4 regions of the Streptomyces sp. NPDC014727 genome follow, and region 4 is predicted to be linked to each of the others. Evidence: riboswitches for the same ligand, from Rfam matches in the RefSeq annotation. Region 4 holds a riboswitch; each other region holds the start of a gene.
The links. Region 4 has a riboswitch for cobalamin ahead of metE (5-methyltetrahydropteroyltriglutamate--homocysteine S-methyltransferase). Riboswitches for the same ligand answer to the same signal wherever they lie in the genome.

Region 1 (5,668 bases), on a different contig from region 4:
AGAAGTTCCGAATTCCACCAGCTCAGAAGGGAAACACGTGTACGCCCCATCCCGCACCGAACCGGATCACCCGTCCACCCCCGGGCCAGTCACCTCCGAACACCCCCTCGTGGGCGCCTGGTTGCTGAGCACCGTCGCCATCATGGGCGCCACCGGCGACACGCTCGAACACCCCCTCGGGCAGAGTCCGACAGGACTGATCACCTATACCGCCGACGGCCACATGTCGGTGAGCATGCTGAACCCGGAGGCCGAGTCCTCCCCGGAGGAGGGGACGGCCGGACCGGTCGACACCGCGACCCTGTTCAGGACTTCTCCTTACCTGGGATACGCGGGCACCTACGAGGTGACGGGCGACCTGGTCGTCCACCATCTGCACGTGGCGTCCTTGCGCCCGTGGGTCGGCACCAGGCAGGAGCGCCGGTGGCGGGTGGAGGGGGACCGATTAACCCTGCTCCCCCCGACCGAGGGAACCGGCGACGGAGCGCGCACCCCGCGACTCGTGTGGCACCGTCCGGCCAAGGGCGCCGCATGAGCGACGAGTGATCCGGGTCACCGGCCGCCCGGCCGGTGACCCGGACCCACTGCCCGGCGCGGGGCTCCGACCGTACGGACCGCCCCGCGCCGACGCGTGAACCGTGGCCCGCGCGGCGCGCGACGGGCGCGGGCCACGGGCGGAAACACGGGGCGGCCCGCGCCCAACACCCACCGGCGCGGTCGTCCCGCGAGCCGTCGGCGGCCGCCCGCAATCCCGTGCACCCCGAACTCCCGGGGTACGCCGGGCAGATGGACGTACCGACAGATGGTCGACCGGGGCTACTACTGAAACAAGTTCTCGTTACAGTGGGCGCGGTGCGCCGCACGCCATACGTCCGGTGCCTCAGGCCTCGAAGAGAGATGAGGAGCCCATGACGCAGGTGACCGACCATGGCGGGGGCGTGCACAGCATCAAGGTCCCCATCCCGGACAATCCGCTCGGCCACACCCTCGTCCATGTCCTCGACACCGATCGCGGGCCGGTCCTGATCGACACGGGCTGGGACGATCCGGAGGCGTGGGACACCCTCACCGCCGGGCTCGACGCCATCGGTACGGGCATCGGCGACATCCACGGTGTGGTCATCACCCATCACCACCCCGACCACCACGGCCTCTCCGGCCAGGTGCGCGAGGCCTCCGGGGCCTGGATCGCCATGCACGCGGCGGACGCCGCGATCGTGCGCCGCACCCGGGAGGCCCGGCCCGGCACCTGGCTGGCGTACCTCTTGACGAAGCTCACCGCGGTCGGTGCGCCCCAGGAGCATCTCGCGCCGCTGCGGGCCGCGGTCGAGGGCGGTCGGATGCGCACACTGCCGGGGCTGCGGTCCGCGCTCCCGGACCGGGAGATCGTTCCGGGTGAGCTCCTCGGCCTGGCGGGCCGCCGACTGCGGGCGATCTGGACTCCGGGGCACACGCCCGGTCATGTCTGTCTGCATCTGGAGGAGGAGCATCCGGGGAATCTGCCGGGCCGGGGGCGGCTGTTCTCGGGGGATCATCTGCTGCCGGGGATCAGCCCGCACATCGGGCTGTACGAGGACCCGGACACCGCGCCGGGCACCGCCCCCTCCGCCGGGGGAGACCCCATCGGTGACTACCTCGGCTCGCTGGAGCACATCGGCCGGCTCGGCGTGGCGGAGGTGCTGCCCGCCCACCAGTACGCATTCACGGACGCCGCGCGGCGCGTACGGGAACTCCTGGACCATCACGAGGAACGGCTGACCGGACTGCTCAAGCTGCTGGCCACCCCGCTCACGCCGTGGGAGCTGGCCGAGCGGATGGAGTGGAACCGGCCGTGGGAGCAGATCTCGCACGGTTCACGGAACATCGCCGTCTCGGAGGCCGAGGCGCATCTGCGGCGACTGGTCAGGCTGGGGCGCGCGGAGGCGGTGGCGGGGAGCGAGCCGGTGACGTACATCGCGGTGTGAAGGGCGCGGCGGGCCGTCGGGCAGGGAGCTCGTTCACCCTCTCCCGGGCACCCCGGGCACCCCGGGCACCGGCACGGGCCGGGCTTCCGGCGAGCGCGGTGAAGCCGTCGCCCGTCGGGCCCCCGGGGCCGCGGGGAGCCGTCGCCCGTCGGGCCCCCGGGGCCGCGGGGAGCCGTCGCCCGTCCCGTGGGGGACGAGCCCCCGGACGGCCCCGGAACCCGTCCGGCCCCGCCCGGTAGAGTGTGCGGGTCGTCATCATGCCCGTTCAGGGGGAAGCCGGTGCGAATCCGGCGCTGACCACGCAGCCGTGAACCGTCGTCGCAGACGGTGAGTCGGAATGCCCTGTCCGCGGTCGTGACCGGCTCGCGACCTCCGGAACCCCGGTGGTCGGCACCGTCGAGGTATACGGAGCCGGAGCCTGGTGCCTGAGCGTGCCTGTGCCCGGTTCCCCGCAGGAGAGGCCCCGCCCGCCATGACCGTACGCCGCAGCGCGGCATCGCTCGCCGCCATCGCCACCGTGCTCTGTGCGGCCGCTGCCCCGGTCGCGGTGGCGGCGCCGTCCCCTTCCCCCTCGCCGTCCGCTGCCCTGCCGTCCGGGCTGTACGGCACGAAGGACCCGACCTACGACGGTGTCTGGCGGCAGTCGCTGGCCTTCCTCGCCCAGCGGCTGGAGGGCGTCACGCCCGCGACGGAGTCGGTGGACTGGCTGATCGCCCAGCAGTGCGGCAACGGCGCCTACGCCGCGTACCGGCCCGACGTCTCCCGGCCCTGCACCGGGAAGACGGTGCTGGACACCAATGCCACCGCGGCCGCCGTCCAGGCGTTCGTCGAGGTGGGCGGGCACCGGGACACCGTGAACAACTCGGTCCGCTGGCTGAAGTCCGTACAGAACGAGGACGGCGGCTGGGGCTACACCGCCGGCGCGCCCAGCGACGCCAACTCCACCTCGCTGGTGATCGGCGCCCTCGCCCGGCAGGGCCAGCGGCTCGCGGACATCACCACCCCGAACGGCAAGACCCCCTACTCCCCGCTGCTCGCGCTCGCGATCCCGTGCGGCGGCAAGGACGGCGGCGCCTTCGCCTACCAGCCCGACAAGGCCGGCAAGCTCGCCGCCAACGCGGACGCCACCGCCGCCGCCGTGCTCGGCACGATGGGCAAGGCCCTGGCCGTCGGGAACAACGCCGCGACCAAGGGGACCAGCTGCCACCCGGGGTCCGGTCTCACGCCCGAGCAGGCCGCCCAGAACGGCGCCCACTACCTCGCGAACGCCCTCGCCACGAGCGGCCACCTCGACCTGGCCCCGATGCCGGGCGCCTCCGACACCACCCCGCAGCCCGACTTCGGCAACACCGCGGACGCGGTCGTCGCCCTGTCCGCGGCGGGCCACCAGGACAAGGCCGCCAAGGCCGTGGCCTGGCTGAAGAAGAACTCGGGCCCCTGGGCCGAGCAGAACGGTCCCGCCGCCTACGCCCAGCTGGTCCTGGCCGCGCACGCGACCGGCTCCGACGCCCGCGACTTCAACGGCGTCAACCTGGTCGACCGGCTGAACGCGACCGGTCCCGCGCCCGCGGCCGTCACGACGCCCGACCCGTCCGCCGACACCGGGTACGAGGCCACGGAGAAGGACCAGGTGCACAGCGGCGACGACGTGATCGGCGGCGTGTGGTGGTTCATCGGCATCGGCCTCGTCGTCGCTGCGGCCGCGGCCTTCCTGATCAGCGGCCGGCGCAAGAACCGGCAGCTGTGAGGCGGGCGGGAAGGGCCACCGCGCTGCTGGTGGCCCTGGCTGCCGTCCTGGCCGTGCTCGGCGCGGGGACGGCCCAGGCGGCCGGGTACCGGTACTGGTCGTTCTGGGAGAGCTCCAGCACCGGCTGGACGTACGCCACCCAGGGCCCGTCCCTGGTCCGGCCGGACGACGGCACGGTGCAGGGCTTCCGGTTCTCGGTGAGCGAGGACTCCCAGGACTCGGCGAAGCCGCGCCGCTCCCCCGACTTCGCGAAGATCTGCGCGGACACCCCGGCCCAGGACGGCACCAAGCGGGTCGCGCTGGTCATCGACCCGGGCACGGCGGCGGACGCCCCGGTCGGCGAGACGCCGCCCGCGCCGCGTACCGCGTGCGCGCGGGTCACCCCGGACGCGAGCACCGCCGAGGCACTCGCCTCGGTGGCCAAACCGCTGCGTTACAGCAGCGACGCGCTGCTCTGTGCCATATCCGGCTATCCGGGCTCGGGCTGCGGCGAACAGGTCTCGGGCGACGGGCACGCCACGCCTTCCGCGACCGTGTCCCCGGGCGCCTCCGTCCCCGCCGCCGCCTCCGCCGGTTCGGGCGGCTCCGGCGGCGGGCCGTCCGCCGGGGTGCTCGTCGGCGTCGGCGCCGTTCTCCTCCTCGGCATCGCCGCAGTCGTGCAGGCCCGCCGCCGCCGCGGATGACCGCCCCGACCAGCGGCGCGGTGACCGGCGCCACCGGCACCGTCCGGCCGCGCCGGCCGCTGCGCGCCCCCGGGGCGACCCGGAGCAACGCCCTGCCCGCCGGGGCCTGGTGGCTGTGGGCGCTCGGTCTCGCCACCGCCGCGTCCCGGACCACCAATCCACTGCTGCTCGGGCTGCTGGTGGGGGTCGCGGGCTATGTGGTCGCGGCGCGCCGTACGGACGCGCCGTGGGCCCGTTCGTACGGGGCGTTCATCAGGATCGGGCTGTTCGTCGTCGGTGTGCGGCTGGTCTTCTCGGTCCTTCTCGGTTCACCGATCCCCGGGACGCATCCGGTGTTCACGCTCCCCGAGGTGCCGCTGCCCGACTGGGCGAAGGGCGTCAGGATCGGTGGCCGGGTCACCGCCGAGCAGTTGGTCTTCGCGCTGTACGACGGGGCGAAGCTGGCGACCCTGCTGATCTGTCTCGGTGCGGCGAACTCGCTCGCCAACCCGGCCCGGCTGCTGAAGTCGCTGCCGGGTGCGCTGTACGAGGCGGGGGTCGCCGTCGTCGTCGCCATGACGTTCGCGCCGAACATGGTCGCCGATGTGGTGCGGCTGCGCACCGCACGGCGGCTGCGGGGCCGTCCGACCGGCGGCGTCAAGGCGGTCCTCCAGATCGGACTGCCGGTCCTGGAGGGTGCGTTGGAGCGCTCGGTCGCGGTGGCGGCCTCGATGGACGCGCGCGGATACGGGCGCACGGCCCAGGTTCCGCCCGCCGTCCGGCACACCACGAACGTCCTCACGCTCGGCGGGCTGCTCGGGGTGTGCGCGGGCACGTACGGGCTGCTGGCCGCGCAGGGCGCGGTGTACGGACTGCCGCTGCTGATCGCCGGGCTGGTCGCCGCGATGGCCGGGCTGCGGCTCGGCGGGGCCCGCTCGGTCCGTACCCGCTACCGGCCCGACCGGTGGGGTGGGCGGGCCTGGCTGGTGGCGGGTTCGGGGGTCGCCGTGGCCGTGGCGATGGTCTGGGCGGGCGGTGTCGACGCGGAGGCACTGCGGCCGGGCGTCGTACCGCTGGCCGCGCCGGTGCTTCCGCTGTGGCCCGCGGCGGCGGTGCTGATCGGGCTGTTGCCCGCGGTGGTGGCGCCCGTGCCGGCCCCGGTGGGCGCGCCGCATTCCAAGGAGAGCCAGTGATCCGGTTCGAGCACGTCTCGGTGCGCTACGAGGGCACCGCGCGCCCCACCCTGTCCGGGGTCGATCTGACCGTCCCGGAGGGCGAGTTGGTGCTGCTCGTCG
Region 2 (5,668 bases), on a different contig from region 4:
GCGGTCTTCTCGTTGGCCATGACGTTGGCGTGGTCCGCCTCGTCCTTCGTCTTGTCCCCGTGGTTGTACTTCTTGACCAGCTCGACGAAGTCCGTGATGCCCTTCTGGGCCTCGGGGGTGGAGAGGGTGGACTTCCACTCCTTCTTGCCCTCGTCGTACTTGGCGATCTGGCCGCCCTCGGCAGCGACGTAGGACATCGCGGCGTACCAGTAACGACCCGGCAGGTACAGCGGCGAGAACGCCTTGTCCTTGCCGTACTTGTCGCCGATCTTGCCCAGCGCGGTGAACAGCTCGTCCTGCGTGGCGGGCAGGGTGTCCTTGCCGGTACCAGCCTTGAACATGTCCTTGTTGTAAATAGCGACACGGGCGCCCGCGTAGTAAGGCACGCAGTACTGCTTGCCCTCGAAGGAGCAGGTGTCCTTCAGACCCTTGATCCAGGTGTCCGAGTTCTCGTACTTCTTCGGGTCGATCTCGCCGAGTGCCCCGTTGAGGATGTACGTCATGGTCTCGGTGTTACCGAGCTCCACCACGTCCGGGAACTTGTCACCGGCCAGGGCGGCGTCGAGCTTCTTGGCCTTGTCCGCCCAGGTCTGGTACTGAACGTTGACCTTGACGTTGGGGTACTTCGCCTTGAACTGGCTGTTGACGTCCTTGACCAGTTCGGGCCAGGTGCTCTGCGCGTCCGACATGAGCCAGACGGTGAGCGATTCCTTGCGGTCCTTCGGGTCCTTCGACGAGGCCTTGTCGTCGTCCGAACCACATGCCGCGATCGAAACCAACATGCCTGCGACGCCGATCGCCGCGATGAGCTTGCGCTTCACGCCAAACCCTCCTCAGGGAAACTGCAACCCCGCCCACCGCGAAGACATTCGACGAGTACTGCTGGGGCTGGACCTGGTCTTTAATGGTTTAGACCAGTACCGGGAGCTTGGCCTAGACCTTTTGGGGTGTCAAGGGTGTATAAGAAGTGCACTCGCGTCCGTTATAGGACCGACACCTAAGGGAGGGCGACGAGCCGTGACCGGACCGTGCCACCATGTGAGCCGCGACAGACGGAGGAGCCGGTGACGGCAGCAACGCAGCAGTCGGGAAGGCGGGCCATGGGTGCCGACGGGGGCAGTACGGAGAACGAGACGGGCGCGGCCACACGGACGGCACGCATCCCGAAGTACTACCGGCTGAAGCGACATCTCCTCGACATGACGGACACCATGCCGCCGGGCACACCTGTGCCACCGGAACGGACCCTGGCCGCCGAGTTCGACACCTCGCGCACCACCGTGCGCCAGGCGCTCCAGGAGCTGGTCGTCGAGGGCCGGCTGGAGCGCATCCAGGGCAAGGGCACCTTCGTCGCCAAGCCGAAGGTCTCGCAAGCCCTGCAACTCACCTCGTACACCGAGGACATGCGTGCCCAGGGGTTGGAACCGACGTCCCAGTTGCTGGACATCGGCTATGTCACGGCCGACGACACACTCGCCGGGCTGCTCGACATCACGGCCGGTGGCCGCGTGCTGCGGATCGAGCGGCTGCGGCTCGCCAGCGGGGAGCCGATGGCGATCGAGACCACGCATCTCTCGGCCAAACGCTTTCCCGCGCTGCGCCGTTCGCTGGTGAAGTACACCTCGCTCTACACCGCGCTGGCCGAGGTGTACGACGTCCGGCTGGCCGAGGCCGAGGAGACCATCGAGACCTCGCTCGCCACCCCGCGCGAGGCCGGACTGCTCGGTACGGATGTGGGCCTGCCGATGCTGATGCTGTCCCGGCACTCGCTGGATGGGCGGGGCGAGCCGGTGGAGTGGGTGCGCTCGGTCTACCGCGGCGACCGGTACAAGTTCGTGGCGCGCCTGAAGCGGCCGACGGACTGACCCCGGGTGCGGCGGCCGACCGGTTCCGGCCCTTGCGTCCCCGCACATGACCGTCGACGGCCTCCGTGGAACGCATCGCTCCACGGGGGCCGTTCGTCTGCCTCCGCACAGGCCGACTCTCGCACGTTCGGCAACATTCCGAACATGAGATCCCGTTCACGGGACCGTTGTCGGACCGCAATGCGGACAGGGGGTGACGGTGACCGGAATCCTCCCCTAGATTTCCTGCGCATTACACCAGGTGATCAGCGAGGGGACGGAGTCACCGCATGGCAGCAGACCCTGAAGGAAAACCGCCCACCATCACGCCCGTTCGGGTGGTCATCGCCCTCTGCCTCGTCGCGCCGTTCGTGGCGATGCTCTGGGTGAGTTCGTACGCGAAGGTGGACCCCACCTTCATCGGCATCCCGTTCTTCTACTGGTACCAGATGCTCTGGGTGCTGATCTCCACCGCGCTCACGATGGTCGCGTACAAGCTGTGGCAGCGTGACCAGCGCGCCCGCAAGGGGGGTGCGTCGGCATGAAGGACGGCGTGAACGGCGTCGCTCTCGGCGTCTTCATCTTCTTCTTCCTGGCCGTCACGGTCATGGGCTTCCTGGCGGCGCGCTGGCGCAAGGCCGAGAACGAGGCCAGCCTCGACGAATGGGGCCTGGGCGGACGGTCGTTCGGCACCTGGGTCACCTGGTTCCTGCTCGGCGGCGACCTGTACACCGCGTACACCTTCGTCGCCGTGCCCGCGGCGATCTACGCGGCGGGCGCGGCCGGCTTCTTCGCCGTGCCGTACACCATCCTCGTGTACCCGCTGATCTTCACCTTCCTGCCGCGGCTGTGGTCCGTCTCGCACAAGCACGGGTACGTCACCACCTCGGACTTCGTCCGCGGACGCTTCGGCTCGAAGGGCCTCTCGCTGGCGGTCGCCGTCACCGGCATCCTCGCCACGATGCCGTACATCGCGCTCCAGCTCGTCGGCATCCAGGCGGTGCTGGACGTGATGGGTGTCGGCGGCGGCGAGAACACCCACTGGTTCATCAAGGACCTGCCGCTGCTGATCGCGTTCGCGGTGCTCGCCGCGTACACCTACTCGTCCGGGCTGCGGGCACCCGCGCTGATCGCGTTCGTCAAGGACGGGTTGATCTACCTCGTCATCGCGGTGGCGATCATCTACATCCCGATCAAGCTCGGCGGCTTCGACGAGATCTTCGCCAAGGCGGGCGAGGCGTTCTCGCAGACCAACCCGGCGACCGGCAAGCCGCGCGGGGCGCTCGCACCCGGCGAGGCGGGCCAATGGGGTTACGCCACCCTGGCGTTGGGCTCGGCGCTCGCGCTCTTCATGTATCCGCACTCGATCACGGCGACGCTCTCCAGCCGCAGCCGCAACGTGATCCGGCGCAACACCACGATCCTGCCGCTGTACTCGCTGATGCTGGGCCTGCTCGCGCTGCTCGGCTTCATGGCGATCGCCGCCGGGATCAAGGTGGACAACGGGCAGTTGGCCATCCCTCAGCTGTTCGAGAACATGTTCCCCGACTGGTTCGCGGGGGTCGCGTTCGCCGCCATCGGCATCGGCGCGCTGGTGCCCGCCGCGATCATGTCGATCGCCGCCGCGAACCTGTTCACCCGCAACATCTACAAGGACTTCCTGAAGCCGGACGCGACCCCGGAGCAGGAGACCAAGGTCTCCAAGCTGGTGTCCCTGCTGGTGAAGGTCGGTGCGCTCGCCTTCGTCCTCACCATGGACAAGACGGTGGCGATCAACTTCCAGCTGCTCGGCGGGATCTGGATCCTCCAGACGATGCCGGCCCTGGTCGGCGGCCTGTTCACCCGCTGGTTCCACCGCTGGGCACTGCTCGCGGGCTGGGCGGTGGGCATGGTGTACGGCACGGTGGCCGCGTACGGGGTCGCCAGCCCGACCCAGGCGCACTTCGGCGGTTCGTCCAAGGAGATCCCGGGCATCGGCGAGATCGGCTACATCGGTCTCACGGCGTTCGTGCTGAACGTCGTGGTGACGGTGGTGCTCACCTTCGTCCTGAACGCCGTGAAGGCGCCCGCCGGAATCGACGAGACCTCGCCGGCCGACTACACGGCCGACGCGGGCGACAAGGGCGTCCAGGTGGAGCTCCCGCCGGCCACGGCCGGAGCTCCGGGTGGCGGCCACTGACGAGCGCTCCGACACCGGCCGGCGGCCCGCCGAGCCCCCTCCTGCGGGGCTCGGCGGGCCGTCCGCGTGATCGGGTGCCCCGGGCTCCGAACAGGGCCGTACAGCTCGTTCTACGGGCCCGGCCCACGTTGCACGACACAACATGTGGGGGCTGCCTCATCGGGCGGCCCCCACATGTATGCTCATGCTCGCTGTCGCCGCAGGGGAATCCGGTGCGAATCCGGAACTGTCCCGCAACGGTGTGTTCGGTGCGCTTTTGCGCACCCCCGAGTAAGTCCGAGGACCTGCCGACAGCGCATCCGGCTCGACCGAACCGGATGCCAGACGTCCGGGCCTCGCGGATGGGCCGGTGGACGCCGTACGGAGTGCTGCCCCGCTGGGGCCCGCCTCTGCCCGGCTGCCCCGTTCCCCGCCGGCCCCGAGCCGAGCGAGGGAGAGCACCACGTGACCATCGCGCCAGCCGATCCGGCTTCAGTCGCCGTGTCCGAAGCGGCCGAGTCCGAGGGGACCGCACACGACGGACCGGGGACCGCACTGCTGCGGACCCTGACCGACCTCACCGTCGATCTGCCCGACACCGACCCCGGTCGTGTCGCCGCCGCCGCGCTGCGCGGCCGCAGCGCCCGGTCGGACGAGGCCGAGCTGCGCTCGCTGGCCACCGAGGCCGCCGCGGGGCTGATCTCCGAGGACCCCGCCTACTCCCGGCTCGCCGCCAGGCTCCTGACCCGCACCATCGCGGACGAGGCGATCGGCCAGGGCGCGGTCACCTTCTCCGCCTCCGTCGCCGTCGGGCACCGCGAGGGCCTGATCGCGGACCGTACCGCCGAGTTCGTCGCGCTGCACGCGGACGCCCTCGACGCGCTGGTGGAACGCTCGCTCGCCGACGCCGCCGACGACCGGTTCGGTTACTTCGGGCTGCGGACCCTGCACAGCCGCTATCTGCTGCGCCACCCGCACACCCGCCAGGTCATCGAGACGCCCCAGCACTTCATGCTGCGGGTCGCGTCCGGTCTCGCCGAGGACGATTCGCAGCGCGCCCTGGACGAAGTGGCCGCGCTGTACGGGCTGATGAGCCGGCTCGACTATCTGCCCTCCTCGCCGACCCTGTTCAACTCCGGTACGCGGCACCCGCAGATGTCCTCCTGCTATCTGTTGGACTCCCCGCTCGACGAGCTCGACTCGATCTACGACCGCTACCACCAGGTGGCGCGGCTCTCGAAGCACGCGGGCGGCATCGGGCTCTCGTACTCCCGTATCCGCGCCCGCGGTTCGCTGATCCGAGGCACCAACGGGCACTCCAACGGCATCGTGCCGTTCCTGAAGACGCTCGACGCCTCCGTCGCCGCGGTCAACCAGGGCGGCCGCCGCAAGGGCGCCGCCGCCGTCTACCTGGAGACCTGGCACGCGGACATCGAGGAGTTCCTGGAGCTGCGCGACAACACGGGCGAGGACCAGCGACGTACGCACAACCTCAACCTGGCGCACTGGATCCCGGACGAGTTCATGCGCCGGGTCGACGCGGACGGCGACTGGTCGCTGTTCTCGCCCGCGGACGTGCCCGAGCTGGTCGACCTGTGGGGCGACGACTTCGACGCCGCGTACCGGGCCGCCGAGGCCAAGGGGCTGGCCCGCAAGTCGATGCCGG
Region 3 (5,668 bases), on a different contig from region 4:
GGTCCGCTCCAGGGCTTCGCGCACCGCTTCGTCGTCCGCCCGGCCGGGCGCCGCCCAGGCCCTGCGGTGCGGGATGCGGCCGAGTCGCACCACGTCCAGGACGCTCAGCTCGACCTGGGTCACGGCGTGCTGGTCGACCACCGCGACCCTTCGGGCCACCGTTCGGCGGCCGATCTCGTCGAGCCGCCGGCCGTCGAGGGTGACGACGCCCGTCTCCGGGGCGAGGACTCCCGCGAGCACCCGCAGGAGAGTCGACTTGCCGGACCCGTTCGGCCCGATCAGCCCGACGGTGGCGCCGGGCGGCGGGGCGAGGTGGACGCCGTCGAGTACGAGCCGGCCGCCCGCCTCCCGGCTGACCCGCTCGGCCCGCAGCCCTCGGGTGGCTCCGCCCGTCATGCGATTCTCCGGGTGCGGTACAGGACCAGGACGAACGCGGGAACACCGATGAGGGCGGTGACGACGCCCACCGGCACCTCCTGCGGGTCGAGAACCGTCCTGGCCAGGGTGTCGACCCAGACCAGGAAGACGGCCCCGGCCAGGGCGGTGACCGGCAGCAGTCGCCGGTGACCAGAACCCGCGAGCGCACGGGCGGCGTGCGGCAGCACCAGGCCGACGAAGCCGATGGCTCCGGCCGAGCTGACGAGCGCGGCGGTCAGCAGCGCTGTCGTGCACAGCAGCACGATCCGGGTGCGCGCGACATGGACGCCGAGCGAGGCAGCGGCGTCCTGGCCGAACGCGAAGGCGTCGAGTGTGCGGGCGTGTCCCAGGCAGATCAGCAGCGTCACGACGAGAACGGCGGAGCAGATCCACACATCGCTCCAACCGACTCCGCCGAGCGAGCCCAGCAGCCAGAACAGCACCCCGCGGGTCTGCTCGGCGTCGGCGGAGGTCATCACGACGAAGGAGGTGAGCGCGGAGAACAGTTGCATGGCCGCGACACCGGAGAGGACGACCCGGTCGGTCGTGCCGCCCAGGGTGTGGCTGAGCAGCAGGACGAGGGCGAACGAGCACAGGGCGCCGATGAACGCGCCGGTCGAGATCGACACCGCTCCCCCGCCGACGCCGAGGACGACGACCACGACCGCGCCGGTCGACGCACCGGAGGAGACGCCGAGGACGAACGGGTCGGCGAGCGGGTTGCGGAGCAGGGACTGCATGACGGTGCCGCACACAGCCAGCCCGGCGCCGCACACCGCGGCGAGCAGGGTGCGCGGCATGCGCAGGTTCCAGACGATGCCGTCCCGGATCGGCGTGAGCCGTGACCGGCCCCAGCCGAGGTGGGAGGCGGTCGTGGACCAGACGTCGGCGACGGAGATACGGGCGGGGCCGATGGTGACGGCGATCGCGACGGACAGCACGAGCAGCGCGATGCCGCAGCCCCACAGGACTCCGCCGCGCAGCTTCCGCGGCCCCGTCGCGCCGCGCGCGCCTGCCGCGGAGGTCCGTGACGTGTCCGGGGCCGCGGCGCGTCCCGTGTCCGTCATCCCGCGAGTCCGAAGGCGCGCAGCCCGGCGGCGACGCGTTCCACGCCCTCGACCGTCCGGATGGACGGGTTCATGGCCTGGCCGCTCAGCAGGACGTATCGCTGGTGCCTGACGGCGTCCATGTTCTTGGTGACGGGGTTGGACTCCAGGAATTCGATCTTCTTCGCGGCGCTCTCGGCGGTCTGTGCCTTACGGGTCAGGTCGCCGATGACGAGGACGTCGGGGTCGCGGTCGGCGACGGTCTCCCAGCTGATCTGGGGCCATTCGTCGTGGGTGTCGTCGAAGACGTTCTTGGCGCCGAGTTCCCTGGTGATGATGCCGGGTGCTCCGCAGCAGCCGGCCAGGTAGGGGGCCTTGGAGTCGGAGAACCAGTAGAGGATGGTGGCGTCGGAGGCGTCGACGCCCTCGGCCGCCTTCTTCACCCGGGCCCGCAGTTGCGCCACGAGCTTGTCGCCGCGGCCGGCCACGCCGAACACCCGGGCCAGTTCGCGCACCTCGTCGTAGACGCTGTCCATGGCCAGTGGCTCGGTACGGGCGCCGTCCCCGCTGCCGCTGTTGTCCTTGCCGGTGCAGTCGGCGGGCGAGACATAGGTGGGGACCCCGAGTTCCTCGAACTGTTCGCGCGGGGCGACACCGCCCTTGGCGAGCGTCGACTCGAACGACGCGCTGATGAAGTCGGGTTCCTGGTCGAGGACCTTCTCCGACGACGGCCGGTTGTCCGCGATCCTCGGGACGCCGGCATTGACCTTCTCCAGCCCCTTCATCACCGGGTCGGTCCAGGTCGCGGTGGCGGCCAGCCGGTCGGCGAGGCCGAGGGAGAGCAGGATCTCCGTCGATCCCTGGTCGACCGACACGGCGCGGTGCGGTGCGGATTCGACGGTGACGGTGCGTCCGCAGTTCCTCAGCGTCACCGGGTATCCGTCGGTGGAGCCGGGCTTCGCGGCAGAATTGGTTGTTCCGCCCCCGCAGGCGGTCAGCAGGACGAGTCCCGCCGAGAAAGCGGCCATGGTGCGGACAGGGCTGGATATGGACGGCACGGAGTCCCTCTGCGTCTCTGGGCCCATACGCGGAGCCCGTTGTACGGCGTCCTGCGCCCGGTACCGGATCGCAGGTGCCAGCAGGTCTTCGGACTCGGGTTCCTGCGGACGGGACGCCTTCCCAGGACACCCGAGGGTGTTCCCAGTGGCCGTGGCCCCGCCCGTCCCCCTCACCGCTGCGCGTCAGTTCCGGATTCTCACCGGATTCCCTGACCCCTTCGTGGAGTTCGACTGGCTCCGGCAAGCTATCACGGGCCTCTGCGCAGCTCACGGGCGGTGTGGCCGGTGGTACGCCGGGCCGTTTCCCGTCGCACCACCTGCCTGGCGCCTACGGGCCCTGAAGAGCGATCACGGCGTTGTGTCCGCCGAATCCGAAGGAGTGGCTGACGGCACGCCGGATGGGCTGCCGCAGGGGAGACTTGGTGACGCAGTTGATGTCGAACTCGGGCGCCGGGGCGTCCAGATTGGCGATCGGCGGCACGATTCCGCGTTGCAGCGTCAGGACGGTCAGTCCGGCCTCGATCGCTCCGGCCGCCCCCATGCAGTGCCCCAGGACGCCCTTCGGGGCGGTGACGGGCGGCCGGTGCGGGTAGACCCGGGCGATGAGGGCGGCCTCGGTGGCGTCGTTGACCGGGGTGGCCGTGCCGTGTGCGTTGACGTGCTCGACGTCTCCCGCCGTCCAGCCGGCGTCGCGCAGCGCGATCTCCACCGCCGTCCGGGCCACCGCGCCGGACGGATGCGGGCTGATGGGATGGTGGGCGTCGGTGGTGGCCCCGGTGCCCGCGACCAGCGCCCGCGGCACCGTGCCCCGGGCACGGGCGTCGTCCGCCCGCTCCAGCACCATGACGGCGGCGCCCTCGCCCATGACCAGCCCGGCCCGGTCGGCGGCGAAGGGCCGGCACAGCCCGGCCGCGTCGCCGTCCCGCCGGGCCCCGGCTCCGGATCGGGCGAACCCGGCCATGGCGGCCGGATAGACGATCGACTCGGTGGCTCCGGCGATCGCGATGTCGCACTGCCCGGTGACCAGCAGATCGCGGGCGACGGACAGGGCCGTGACGCCGGACGAACAGGCGGTGCACGGCGCCATGCTGGGACCGGTCGCCCGCAACTGGATCGCGATCTCGGCCGCCGGCATGTTCGGAATGGTGAGCAGGATGCCCGACGGCGAGGTGGCGTCGGGCCCGAGCCGGTCGAGCACGACGGCCTGCTCGGTCAGTGAGGCGGAGCCCCCGCTGCTGGTGCCGACGACCACCGCGACCCTGCCGCCCTCCCACTCCGCCGGGTCGAGCCCGGCGTCGGCGACCGCCTCCCGGGCGGCGAGAACGGCGAACTTGGTGTACCTCCCCATCCGGAACGAGGTGCGTCCACCGACCGCGGCGTCCAGATCGATTCCGTCGACCGTGCAGGCGAAATCGATCGCGCAGCCTTCGAGTGCCGCAACGGTACGCACCGGCGAGATTCCGGCACACACGCCCTTCCAGGTGGATTCGGTGTCGTTGCCGACCGGGGTGATCATGCCCAGGCCGGTGACGGCGATGACGGGCCTGTTCATCGGGCGTTGCTCATCGGTGCCGCACCGCTCACCGGCGACCCGCCGTCGGCCCCGTCGATGAATCGCGTGATCTCGGCCAGGGTGGCGCCCTTGGGGAGCTTGTCGAAGTCTCCCTGGCCACCCAGCGTCTCCCTGATGAGCACGGCGAACTCGGCGACGGCGAGGGAGTCCATCTCCAGGCTGTCCATCGTGGAATCCGGACGGATCTCCACGGCGGGCACTTTGAAGGTGTGTGTCAGAACCTCGGTGATCTTGGGATGAATGGCACTCATGAGCTTCCTCTCCATCATTCGGTACGACTGCCGGTGACGGCGGGGGCACCGTCCCGACGCCGAATCAACTGGGTGACGTGTCTCCAGTTACGCCTTGTGCCGAACCGATTCGCCACCGCCCTGCCGCGGCCGCGTGCACCACCGGGACAGAACGGCTGCCGTACCCCAGAAGACCAGCAGCACAGCGCGGACACCGAGGGCTCCGGCCGCCTCCCGCACCGAGCGGGATCGCACAGCTGTTCCCGTTCTTGTCACGGTCCTCACCGTTCCCCCCGAACCGTCGCCCGGCCCCCGTCCGGCTGCCAGCCGGCCTCCGGATCGTCGTACGCCTCGATGTAGTCGGCCCCCGCGATGGGCCAGTCGGCGAGCAGTTCCGGCGGCAGCGCGAAGGAGTCCACGAGGGAGGGCAGATGAGCGGCGACGGCGGTGATCAGTCGGTCCACGATGTCCGGCAGATCATTGACCTGATCAACCGTCAGATGCCCTGCGGCCAGCAGGTCCCCGCTGTTCCGGGAGATCCGGTCGAGTGCGAACAGCCTCTGCAGGTCGACCAGTCGCTCACGGGCGGGACCGTCCCGAAGACCGGTCACCGCGTCCGTGTACGCCTCGGCGGCCTGCCAGTGGGCGTGCGCCTCGACGCCACGCAGGGCCGGCCCGGACGCGGCGTTCCACCGTCCCAGCGGATCGCCGTGCGGTGCGCGGCTCATCCGCTCCCTGGCCCGGCCGAACCAGATCCCCTCCAGGGCCGCCAGGAGCCCGCCGAGGAACCGGGGATCGTCGAGGTCGCCGGATTCCCCGCCGGAGGGAGCACCGTGGCCGGCCGGTTCGGTGGCGAAGAGCATTTCCGCGGCCGCCTTCGCGTGGATGGCCAGGTTGTCGCCCTCCGCCGTGATGGCGCCTTCCACCCCCGTGATGAGTTCGCTCATGCCGTTGTGTTCCAGAAGCGCCTGCGCACCGCACCGTTCGCGGCATTCGACGATCACGGACCTGGCCTGCCAGGTGATCCACCCCTTGGCGACGGCGACCAGTCTTTCCGCCTCCTCGCGGTCCGGACCCGGTCCGTCCACCCACGCCTCCCAGCGGTCCAGCGCCCGGCGGTGCAGCAGGCTCATCGCGAAGACGGTGGCCATGGCACGGGAGAGCGGGCCGTGGTGGCTGCGGTGGGCGATCACCGGGACCCGACGGGAGCCGCGGGGCCCGGTGATGTACCGGTGGCCGCCGTAGCGCACGGCGACCGCGAGCGTCGCGCGGGCGGAACCGACCGCGCAGGCGCTCATCGAGATCTTGCCGGAGGTGACGCGTCCGATCGACGCGAGGAGGCGG
Region 4 (5,668 bases):
GCTGATGTTGATCTCACCGGCGCTCAACGCCGCGCTGCGCGAGGCCCGCATGGACGACGATGCCCCGCTGGACGCGGCCGGGGCCCGGCGGGCCCGTGCCGCCGCCGCGGCGGTGCCACCGGCCGACCGGTATGTGCGAGGGCCGTCCGAACGGTGTGCCGGGACCGCCGACGCGCTGGGGTTGCGCGCCGGGCCCGAACCCGCGCTCCGTGGCTGGGACATGGGGCGCTGGAGCGGACGGAGACTGGCCGAGGTGAGCAGCAGCGAGCCGGACGCGGTGTCGCTCTGGATGACCGATCCGTCGGCGGCTCCGCACGGCGGCGAATCGTTGCTGAAGTTCTGCGCCAGGATCGGCGGCCTGCTGGAGGCGCTCGAGTCCGGGGACGGCGAGGAGGGCAGTCGCGTGCTGGCGGTCGTAGAGCCTGCCGTGGTGCGGGCGATGGTCGTATGGGCACTCGCTCTGCCGGCGGAGGCGTTCTGGCGGCTGGATGTCGCCCCGCTCACCCTGACCGGGCTCAGCGGCCGCTCGGGACGGTGGAACCTGCGCTGCGGCCGGCCGCTGTCCCCCGCTCCGCAGGGCCGGCTTCCGCGGTCCGCCACCACTCGCGGGGACAACTGAGGTGCCAGGGGCCGCGGTCAGCGCATAGTCTGATGGCGCAGCTGGTTCGCCCTGTCCGCCAGACAGACGCGTCGCAAGAGGGAACCCGGTGGGAATCCGGGACTGCCCCGCAGCGGTGAGTGGGAACGACCGCCGTCATCAAGCACTGGACCCTGAACGGGCTCCGGGAAGCGACGGCCAGTAGGTGTCTCGTGCGCGAGACGTGCCCGCGAGTCCGAAGACCTGCCAGTGCCCGTGCGCGTCGGACGCGCACGGTGATCCCGGTGACCTCGTGGGCGGGTCGGCGTACGGATCGGGCAGGGCACACGCGCGTCGGCACGACGCCGCGGTTCCGTCCGATCCGTCCTCCCTTCGCGCCTTCGACCCGTCCCGGGGTCGTACCAGGACACACGCTCGCGAAGGAGAGTTCCGTGACCAGCAAGTCCGCAGCCGCGGCAGCCCGGGCCACCGTGTACGGCTGTCCCCGCCAAGGGGCAGACCGGGAACTGAAGAGGGCCGTCGAGGGGTACTGGAAGGGCCGTGTCACCGCGGCCGGTCTGCGGGAGACCGCCGCCGGCCTGCGCCGCGCCAACTGGCTCCGGCTCGTCGACGACGGCATCCACGAGGTCCCGACCGGTGACTTCTCGTATTACGACCACGTACTGGACACCAGCGTGATGGTCGGTGCCGTACCCACCAGGCACCGCGACGCCGTCGAAGCCGACGGGCTGGACGGCTATTTCGCGATGGCACGCGGGACGCAGGACGTGGCGCCGCTCGAAATGACCAAGTGGTTCGACACGAACTACCACTACCTGGTGCCGGAACTCGGTCCCGACACCGTCTTCACCGCCGACTCCGCCAAGCAGGTGGCGGAGTTCGAGGAGGCGCTGGCCCTCGGGCTCAGCCCCCGACCGGTGCTCGTCGGCCCGGTGACGTATCTGTTGCTGGCCAAGCCCGCTCCGGGCATCGCCGCCGACTTCGAACCGCTGACGCTGCTCGACCGACTGCTGCCGGTGTACGCGCAGGTGCTGGCCGATCTGCGCGCGGCCGGCGCCGGGTGGGTGCAGCTCGACGAGCCGGCGCTGGTCCAGGACCGCACCGCGGCGGAGCTCGACGCCACCGCGCACGCCTACCGTTGCCTCGGCGCGCTCGCCGACCGGCCGCGGCTCCTCGTCGCCTCCTACTTCGACCGGCTCGGCGAGGCCCTCGGCGTTCTGGCGAAGGCGCCGGTCGACGGACTCGCGCTCGACTTCACCGGTCCGGCGTCCGCCAATCTGCCGGATCTCGCCGCGGTCGGCGGTCTGCGGGGCAAGCGGCTGGTCGCCGGAGTCGTCGACGGCCGCAACGTGTGGATCAACGACCACCAGCGGTCCCTGGCCACGCTCGGCACCCTGCTCGGTCTGGCCGACCGGGTCGATGTCGCGGCCTCCTGCTCCCTGCTGCACGTTCCCCTCGATGTGAACGCCGAACGCGAACTCGATCCGCAGGTGGCCCGCTGGCTGGCCTTCGCGCGGCAGAAGTCCGCCGAGATCGCCACATTGGCCAAGGGGCTCGCGCAGGGCACGGACACGATCGCCGCCGAACTCGCCGCCAACCGTGCCGATCTGGCCTCGCGCAACCGATCGGCGCTCACCCACGACGCGGCGGTACGGGCACGGACCGCGGCCGTCACGGAGCGCGACGTGCGCCGCGAAACGTCGTATCCGCAGCGGGCTGCGGCACAACGCGAGCGCCTGCGGCTTCCTCCGCTGCCCACGACCACGATCGGTTCGTTCCCCCAGACGTCCCAACTGCGCACCGCACGCGCCGATCTGCGGGCCGGACGCATCGACAGCGCCACGTACGACGGGCGGATCGAGGCCGAGATCCAGGAGGTGCTGGCGTTCCAGGAGAAGGCGGGCATCGATGTGCTGGTGCACGGCGAGCCCGAACGCGACGACATGGTGCAGTACTTCGCCGAGCGGCTCACCGGATACGTCGCCACCCGGCACGGCTGGGTCCAGTCGTACGGCACACGGTATGTCCGGCCGCCGATCCTGGCCGGGGACGTCTCGCGCCCGGAACCGATGACGGTCCGCTGGACGGCGTACGCGCGGTCGCTCACCGATCGTCCGGTCAAGGGCATGCTCACGGGCCCCGTCACCATGCTCGCCTGGTCCTTCGTCCGCGACGACCAGCCGCTCGGCGAGACCGCCCGCCAGGTCGCCCTCGCACTGCGGGACGAGGTGAACGACCTCGAGACCGCGGGTGGTTGCGTGATCCAGGTCGACGAGCCCGCTCTGCGCGAGGCACTGCCGCTGCGGGCCGCCGACCGCGCCGGGTACCTGCGCTGGGCCACGGAGTCGTTCCGGCTGGCCACCAGTGGTGTCCGTCCCGAGACCCAGATCCATACGCACATGTGCTACGCGGAGTTCGGCGACATCCTCCGGGCCATCGCCGACCTGGACGCCGATGTGATCAGTCTGGAGGCGGCCCGCTCCCACATGCGGGTGGCCGACGAGCTGGCATCGGCCGGCTACCCGAGGGAGGTCGGTCCCGGCGTGTACGACATCCACTCCCCGCGGGTGCCGAGCACGGCTGAGGCGGTCGCTCTGCTCCGTAAGGGACTCGAAGCGATTCCGGCCGAACGGCTGTGGGTCAATCCCGACTGCGGTCTGAAGACACGAGGTTGGCCCGAAGTGCGCGCCTCGCTGGAGAACCTGGTCTCGGCGGCCGTCGAGGTACGGGCGACGGTGGCCGGCACCGCCCACTGATCCGCCGCGCGGCCCGGGCCGGGCGCCCGTCCCGGGCCGCGCACAGTACGCCTCCGTGCCCCCCGGCCGTGCCGACGGCGGGGCGACCGTCGCGGGGGCATACCCCGGCCGACGTACGCGCCGCCACCGCAGGGCGCGTACGTCGGCGTATATCGCCCGTGTGCGGGCCGGAGCTCACGCGTCCCGGTACGTCTCCAACAGGCGCAGCCAGATCTCGCTGATCGTCGGATACGAGGGGACGGCGTGCCACAGCCGGGCGATGGGGACCTCGCCCGCGACCGCGACCGTCGCCGAATGCAGCAGTTCACCGATGCCGGGTCCGACGAAGGTGACACCGAGCAGGATCTCCCGGTCGAGGTCCACGATCATGCGGGCACGGCCCCGGTAGCCGTCCGCGTACAGGCCGGAGCCTGCCACCGCGGCGAGGTCGTGGTCGACGGCGCGTACGCGGTGTCCGGCCCGCTCGGCCTCGGCGAGGGTGAGGCCGACCGAGGCCGCCTCGGGGTCAGTGAAGACGACCTGGGGGACGGCCGCGTGGTCGGCGGTGGCGGTGTGGGCACTCCAGCGGTCGGTCTCCCGCAGCGGGTCGCCCGCCGCACGGGCGGCGATCGCGGCGCCCGCGATGCGTGCCTGGTACTTGCCCTGGTGTGTGAGGAGCGCACGGTGGTTGACGTCGCCGACCGCGTAGAGCCAGCTGGTGCCGTCGACGCGGCAGCTGTCGTCGACGGTGAGCCACGAGCCAGGTGTCAGGCCCACCGTTTCGAGGCCGAGGTCATCGGTGCGCGGAGCGCGGCCGGTGGCGAAGAGGATCTCGTCGGCCTCGATGCGTTCACCGTCGTCCAGCTCCACGACGACCGGCCCGTCCGGGGCCGTACGCCGTACGGAGGTGGCGGTGACCCCGGTACGGATGTCGGCGCCCGCCTCCGTCAGCGCCCGCGCGACCAGCTCTCCCGCGAAGGGTTCCATCTTCGGCAGGAGTCCCTTGCCGCGGATCAGCATCGTCACGCGGGCACCGAGGGCCTGCCAGACCGTGGCCATCTCGGTCCCGACCACACCTCCTCCGACGATCACGAGGCGGCCGGGCACCTTCTTGGCGCTCGTCGCCTCCCGGCTGGTCCAGGGACGGGCCCCGTCGACGCCGGGCAGGGCGGGTACGACGGCACGGCTGCCCGTGCACACGGCGACGGCCTGCCGGGCGATGAGCCGGTGCTCCGTGCCGTCGAGGGCGGTGACGGAGACGGCTTTCTCGCCGGTGAGCCGGCCCCGGCCGCGGTAGAGGTCCGCTCCGGTGCCCTCCAGCCAGGCGACCTGCCCGTCGTCCTTCCAGTGCGCGGTCTGGTCGTCGCGGTGGGCGAGGACCGCCGCCGTCTCCAGCGGTCCCCGTACGGCGTCGCTGAGGCCCGGGACACGGCGGGCGTCCGCGCGGGCGACGACGGGGCGCAACAGGGCCTTGCTGGGCATGCAGGCCCAGTACGAGCACTCGCCGCCGACGAGTTCCGTCTCGACGACCGCCGTGCTCAGTCCGGCGGCACGCGCCCGGTCGGCGACGTTCTCACCCACCGGACCCGCTCCGATCACCACGACGTCGTACTCGGTGTTGAGGGAAGCATCTGTCATGAGGACAGTCTGATCGCGGGTGTGGGCGGCGGCCACATGGGCAGGCGGAATAGCGCACGTCCGAGCACCGTTGTGCCGGACAGGTCCGAGCCGGTACAGGAAGAGGTAACAGAGCATGAGCACCGTCGAGCTCACCAAGGAAAACTTCGATCAGGTCGTCAGTGACAACGACTTCGTCCTGATCGACTTCTGGGCTTCCTGGTGCGGCCCGTGCCGGCAGTTCGCGCCGGTCTACGACGCGGCTTCGGAGCGCCACGACGACCTGGTCTTCGCCAAGGTCGACACGGAGGCGCAGCAGGAGCTGGCGGCGGCCTTCGAGATCCGCTCCATTCCCACGCTGATGATCGTCCGGGACAATGTGGCCGTGTTCGCACAGCCCGGCGCCTTGCCGGAGGCCGCGCTGGAGGACGTCATCGGCCAGGCCAGGAAACTGGACATGGACGAGGTCCGCAAGTCCATCGAGGAGCAGCAGAAGGAGCAGAAGTAGGCTCCGCGCGCGCAGAAGCGGGGTGAGGGGCCCGGTCGACTGCCGGGCCCCTCACCACGGCCGGAAGCGGTCCGGTCAGCCGTCCGCGTCGATCTCGGCGTCGTTCCGGTTGTTCTTCCCGGCACCCTGCTCCTTGATCCGGACCGAGAGGCCGTAGTCCAGCTCGGCACCGTCGACCAGCAGGGCCTCGACCGTGTGGGTCGTCGTGTC

Region 1: it holds a riboswitch for cobalamin, as region 4 does, so the genes downstream of both, ACF1B9_RS00685 (prenyltransferase/squalene oxidase repeat-containing protein) here and metE (5-methyltetrahydropteroyltriglutamate--homocysteine S-methyltransferase) in region 4, are expected to answer to the same signal.
Region 2: it holds a riboswitch for cobalamin, as region 4 does, so the genes downstream of both, ACF1B9_RS33075 (ribonucleoside-diphosphate reductase subunit alpha) here and metE (5-methyltetrahydropteroyltriglutamate--homocysteine S-methyltransferase) in region 4, are expected to answer to the same signal.
Region 3: it holds a riboswitch for cobalamin, as region 4 does, so the genes downstream of both, ACF1B9_RS07125 (ABC transporter substrate-binding protein) here and metE (5-methyltetrahydropteroyltriglutamate--homocysteine S-methyltransferase) in region 4, are expected to answer to the same signal.

The regions. Positions count from the first base shown of each region.
Region 1 is NZ_JBIBYR010000001.1:140,897-146,564, reverse strand. It holds gene ACF1B9_RS00695 (lipocalin-like domain-containing protein) at 38-535, shown strand; gene ACF1B9_RS00690 (MBL fold metallo-hydrolase) at 909-1,964, shown strand; cobalamin riboswitch at 2,194-2,329, shown strand; gene ACF1B9_RS00685 (prenyltransferase/squalene oxidase repeat-containing protein) at 2,437-3,711, shown strand; gene ACF1B9_RS00680 (SCO2322 family protein) at 3,708-4,394, shown strand; gene ACF1B9_RS00675 (energy-coupling factor transporter transmembrane component T) at 4,391-5,566, shown strand; gene ACF1B9_RS00670 (ABC transporter ATP-binding protein) at 5,563-5,668, shown strand, end outside.
Region 2 is NZ_JBIBYR010000033.1:71,407-77,074, reverse strand. It holds gene ACF1B9_RS33095 (sugar ABC transporter substrate-binding protein) at 1-821, opposite strand, end outside; gene ACF1B9_RS33090 (GntR family transcriptional regulator) at 1,101-1,865, shown strand; gene ACF1B9_RS33085 (DUF3311 domain-containing protein) at 2,135-2,389, shown strand; gene mctP (monocarboxylate uptake permease MctP) at 2,386-4,023, shown strand; cobalamin riboswitch at 4,195-4,330, shown strand; gene ACF1B9_RS33075 (ribonucleoside-diphosphate reductase subunit alpha) at 4,468-5,668, shown strand, end outside.
Region 3 is NZ_JBIBYR010000003.1:234,379-240,046, forward strand. It holds gene ACF1B9_RS07115 (ABC transporter ATP-binding protein) at 1-396, opposite strand, end outside; gene ACF1B9_RS07120 (FecCD family ABC transporter permease) at 393-1,484, opposite strand; gene ACF1B9_RS07125 (ABC transporter substrate-binding protein) at 1,481-2,491, opposite strand; cobalamin riboswitch at 2,583-2,772, opposite strand; gene ACF1B9_RS07130 (beta-ketoacyl-[acyl-carrier-protein] synthase family protein) at 2,850-4,073, opposite strand; gene ACF1B9_RS07135 (acyl carrier protein) at 4,070-4,345, opposite strand; gene ACF1B9_RS07140 (acyl-CoA dehydrogenase) at 4,606-5,668, opposite strand, start outside.
Region 4 is NZ_JBIBYR010000008.1:218,752-224,419, forward strand. It holds gene ACF1B9_RS15760 (histidine phosphatase family protein) at 1-619, shown strand, start outside; cobalamin riboswitch at 645-864, shown strand; gene metE (5-methyltetrahydropteroyltriglutamate--homocysteine S-methyltransferase) at 1,030-3,354, shown strand; gene ACF1B9_RS15770 (dihydrolipoyl dehydrogenase family protein) at 3,529-4,971, opposite strand; gene trxA (thioredoxin) at 5,087-5,458, shown strand; gene ACF1B9_RS15780 (hypothetical protein) at 5,534-5,668, opposite strand, start outside.